Regions from separate parts of the Streptomyces sp. NPDC001744 genome, predicted to be linked through region 1. Evidence: riboswitches for the same ligand, from Rfam matches in the RefSeq annotation. Region 1 holds a riboswitch; the other holds the start of a gene.
What was found. Region 1 has a riboswitch for cyclic di-AMP ahead of ACFYZY_RS23080 (peptidoglycan DD-metalloendopeptidase family protein). Riboswitches for the same ligand answer to the same signal wherever they lie in the genome.
Positions count from the first base shown of each region.

Region 2: linked by a shared signal. The riboswitch ahead of ACFYZY_RS06255 (M23 family metallopeptidase) and the one ahead of ACFYZY_RS23080 (peptidoglycan DD-metalloendopeptidase family protein) in region 1 are both predicted to bind cyclic di-AMP.

Region 1 covers NZ_JBIAUG010000020.1:104,123-106,313, forward strand. Annotated here, with positions in the region: gene ACFYZY_RS23075 (tyrosine-protein phosphatase) at 1-238, opposite strand, end outside; cyclic di-AMP (ydaO/yuaA leader) riboswitch at 626-785, shown strand; gene ACFYZY_RS23080 (peptidoglycan DD-metalloendopeptidase family protein) at 790-1,740, shown strand; gene ACFYZY_RS23085 (SGNH/GDSL hydrolase family protein) at 1,901-2,191, shown strand, end outside.
Region 2 covers NZ_JBIAUG010000004.1:21,218-23,408, forward strand. Annotated here, with positions in the region: gene ACFYZY_RS06250 (PrsW family intramembrane metalloprotease) at 1-64, shown strand, start outside; gene ACFYZY_RS06255 (M23 family metallopeptidase) at 118-1,242, opposite strand; cyclic di-AMP (ydaO/yuaA leader) riboswitch at 1,254-1,399, opposite strand; gene ACFYZY_RS06260 (PP2C family protein-serine/threonine phosphatase) at 1,612-2,191, opposite strand, start outside.

The sequences.
Region 1 (2,191 bases):
CGATCCGCCGGTCGGCCTCGTTGCGGAAGTCGAAGACGGTGTGCAGGCCCAGCGAGGCGAGGAAGGCGGCGTCGGCCTCGGTCGCGTGGGCCAGGTGGCCGCTGCGGAAGAGGCGCCCGGGGCGGACGGCACGCCCGTCCGTCGTCGGCAGGCCGCCCACGTCCCGGAAGTTGCGGACCCCCGCAAGCTCGGGCTCGACGGCTTCGGCGGGCGGGACCTGCGGCAGCTGCTGCGTCACGGATGCTCCTGGGGTCGGCGTTCGGGTGTCCGGCGCGGGACGGGTTCCTGGGGCAATCATCCGGGCGGGAGGCGCGCGGCGCACCCCCTCGGACGGTAATGGGTGAACTGTCCGAATTAGGGCCTTGGTTATGACAAGCCCCGGTTGGGGTGAGATGGGGAAAGGCGCGTGAGCAGCGTCATAGAAGTGACGGATCGTGGCCGGGAGGCCGGCGTGATTTCCGTACGGCACAGGGAAATCGAAGGACCGTCATCCACGGAGGGTGACCGTGATCGCCTCGTGATGATCTAGCGCGGAATCCCCGGGACCGAAGAACGGCTTGTTCACGCCGACTCCGCTCGTCTAGCGTCACCGTCAATCCGGTCGGACCGCCGAATCCTGCCACCGTCCGGAATTCCACCCATCCCATGCGTGGCAGGAGCGGGGGACCCAGGAAGTACGCCGGTCCCGTGACACAGGACGGCTCGGGGTGAAGTCGCGTGAGAACGCGGCCGGACATCTCCAGTCCGAACCCGACAGCTCACCTCGCAGGCGCCGGAGAGGAATTCGACATGCCCGCGAAGGGTAAGCACCGCCGCCCGAAGAACAACCTCCTCACCCGCGGATTCGCCGCCGCCGGTACGGGAGGCGCCGTCGTGGCCCTCCCGCTCATCGGCGCCACGGGGGCCCACGCCGCCGAGCAGGCCGCCCCGGCCGCCGCCCCCGCCCCGGCCGTCGTGGCCGCCGCCCAGGTGCGGGCCACCCCCGTGCAGGCCGTCCCCGCGAAGGCCGCCCCGACGACGTACGCCGTCGTCCGCGGCGACTACCTGTCGAAGATCGCCGCCGACCACCACGTCACGGGCGGCTGGCGGAAGCTCTACGAGGACAACCGCCGGACCATCGGCGCGGACCCCTCCCTCATCATGCCCGGCATGAAGCTCACCGTCGGCGCCGAGGGCTCCGCCCCCACCGGCCCGAAGAGCGCCCCGGGCACCCGGAGTTCCGGCAAGGGCGACGACACCCCGCGCGCCTCCCGCGAGACCCGCCGCGCCGCCGCCCCGGCCGCCGCCACCGCGGACGCGCCCGAGGGCCCGTCCGGCTCCTCCACCGCCTCCTCCTCCGGCTGGGTCGCCCCCGTCACCGGCGGCTTCTCCACCCCGTACCGCGCCTCCGGCGCCATGTGGTCCTCCGGCTATCACACCGGTGTCGACTTCATCGCCTCCTCCGGCACCACCGTCCGCGCCGTCGGCGCCGGCACGGTCGTCTCCGCCGGCTGGAGCGGCTCGTACGGCAACGAGGTCGTCATCAAGCACGCGGACGGCAAGTACTCGCAGTACGCCCACCTCTCCTCCCTCGCGGTCTCGGCCGGCCAGTCCGTCACCGGCGGCCAGCAGATCGGCCTCTCCGGTTCCACCGGCAACTCCACCGGCCCGCACCTGCACTTCGAGATCCGCACCTCGCCGAGCTACGGCTCGGACATCGACCCGCTGGCCTATCTGCGCGGACACGGCGTCTCCGTCTGACGCGCAACGGCGAAACCCCTTTCCGGCGGCCCGGCACGAAAATGCCGGGCCGCCGGCGTATTCCGTCTTGGCGGAATCTTTATCGGTGGCATATCTCACCCGTCGTCAACCCCTCCTTACGGTCGCGTAGGTCACACGCGAGAAGGAAGGATGGGCGCCCGTGGCAGACGATTCGAGATCAAGAGACAAGAACGCATTCGGGTCGTACACGGCGATCGGTGACAGCTTCACCGAGGGCGTCGGAGACCCCGGCCCCAACGGGACGTACGTCGGCTGGGCGGACCGCTTCGCGGTCCTGCTCGCCGACCGGTTGCCGGAGCAGGACACCTTCCGCTACGCCAACCTGGCCGTACGCGGACGGCTCCTCGACCAGATCGTGGCGGAACAGGTCCCCCGGGCGAAGGAACTCGCCCCCGACCTGGTGACCTTCTGCGCGGGCGGCAACGACATC
Region 2 (2,191 bases), on a different contig from region 1:
GGGACGGGTGTGGGCGCCGCCGCAGTACCTGGACTACGGCGACTACAACCCGTACCGGAGGTAGTCCGCCGGGAACTCCGGGCCCGACGGGGCCCGGGTCCCCGGGCCCCCGGGTCCTCAGACCGTGAGGCCCTTCGAGCGCAGCCACGCGCCCGGGTCGACGCCGTCGCCACCGCCGGGGTGCACCTCCAGGTGGAGGTGGGCGCCGGAGACGTTGCCGGTGGCGCCGACGCGGCCGATGGTCTCGCCGGTGGACACGGTCTGACCCGCGCCGACCGTCATGGACGAGAGGTGGCAGTACCAGACCTCGGTGCCGTCCTCCAGCTCCAGGACGATCCGGTAGCCGTAGGAACCGGACCAGGCGGCCGACTTCACCGTGGCGCCGTGCACCGCCTTGAGCGGGGTGCCGGCGGAGGCCGCGAAGTCGAGGCCCGTGTGGTGGCCGGAGGACCACATCGAACCGGACTGCATGTAGGTGGCGGTGATGGAGTACGAGGAGAGGGGGAGCGAGTAGCTCGCGGCGAGTTCGGCGAGGCGCTCGGCCTCGGCCTTCGCCCTGGCGGCGGCCTCCGCCTTCGCCTTGGCCTCCGCCTCGGCCTTCGCCCGCGCCTCGGCGGCCTCCTTCTCCGCCGCGTCCGCCTTGGCCTTCGCCTCCGCCGCGGCCTTCTCGGCCGCCGCCTTCTCCGCCGCGGCCCTCTCGGCCGCGTCGGCGGACGCCTGCTGCTGCTCGGCCTGCTGGAGGATGCGGGTGCGCAGGGCCTCACCCGCGTCGGTGGCGCTCGGGACGTCGGCCTTCAGGGAGGCCCGCGTGACCTGCCCGGCCCCGCCGGTCCGCCCGTCGGCACCGGTGGTGTACGCGGTGGAGGTCAGCGGGTTCGGGTTGACGCGGTCCTCGGCGACCGCCTCCCGCTCCTCCTCGGACAGGAGGGAGCCGATGCCGGGCAGGTCGTGGGCGTCCGGCAGGTCGAGGTCCGGGAGGTCCGGGAGCGAGATGGCCACCGGGGGCTTGTCCTGCGCGGTGGCGAGGCCGCCCGCGCCGACGGCCGCGATGACGCCGACGCCGAGGACGGTGGAGGAACGGGCGAAGTGGGAGCGCTGTTTGACGACCCGGTGCCGGCCGGAACGGCTCCGGTCGCGGAGGGAATCCTCGGTGGGGTTCCACTCGGTGTCAGGGGCGGAGGGAGCCGCACCACCACCGAAGGCGTCGAAGGGGGCTTCGGGGGCAGGGGGGTTGGACGCCACGGAGGCGCACTCCTTTCCTTCCTTCTCGCCTACCGGGTTAGCTGACGGGTTCGGAGCAGGAAGGTCTCCTACGGGCGCGCCGCACGGGTGCGACGGGCTCGATTCACCCCAAATGGTGGTTCCCCGGTTCCCTTGCGGGATTCGGCGCACGCGCACGGTGCCGTCTCTTGCGACGGCGGGGACGACCGCGCTGCGTTATCGAACGTTAATAGACAGGGGGTCCCGTTTCCAAGCCGTTCCCCTTGATCGTTCATTGAATTGGCAGGAACTGCCCCGACTTGACCCCCCTTTATCACGGCGCGACGCGAGACCCCCAAACCCTTCGCGATCTGACGTTTTGTCAATCGTTATCCCAGGGACACCTCTCGACTACGGATGGTGACCGTCCCGGTGCAGCACCTGCATCGTCCGTCGCCGCTCCCGCCGCCCCTCCTCGGGCCGGCTCAGCGCGAGCAGGGCCATGTCATCCGTCGCCCCGCCGCCCGTGTGGAGGCGTACGTCGTCCACGAGCGCGTCGAGGAGTTCCTCGGGCCCCGGGAAGATCCGTCCGGCCAGCCGTGCCACCGGGTCGTAGAAGGCCCCGGCCGCGTTCCGCGCCTCCGAGAGGCCGTCGGTGTAGAAGAGCAGCGTCGTGCCCGGCGGGTAGGGGCGCGCCTCGGCCCGGTCCGGCCACGACGCCAGGTCCCCCATGCCGAGCGGCAGCGCCGGCCGGCCCGGTTCCACCGGTTCGACCCGGCCGTCCCCGTGCAGCACCAGCGGGGGCGGGTGCCCCCGGTTGACGACCCGTACGAAACCGTCGAAGGCTCCGTTGCCGTCGGCGCGCGGAATCTCGGCGAGGACGGCGGTGGTGAATCCCTCGAAGGCGTCCAGGCCCTCCCGCCGGGTGCCCTCCCGGGTCAGCGCCCGTTCGAGCCGCTGCGCCACGTCCTCCAGGGACCGCTCCTGCTCG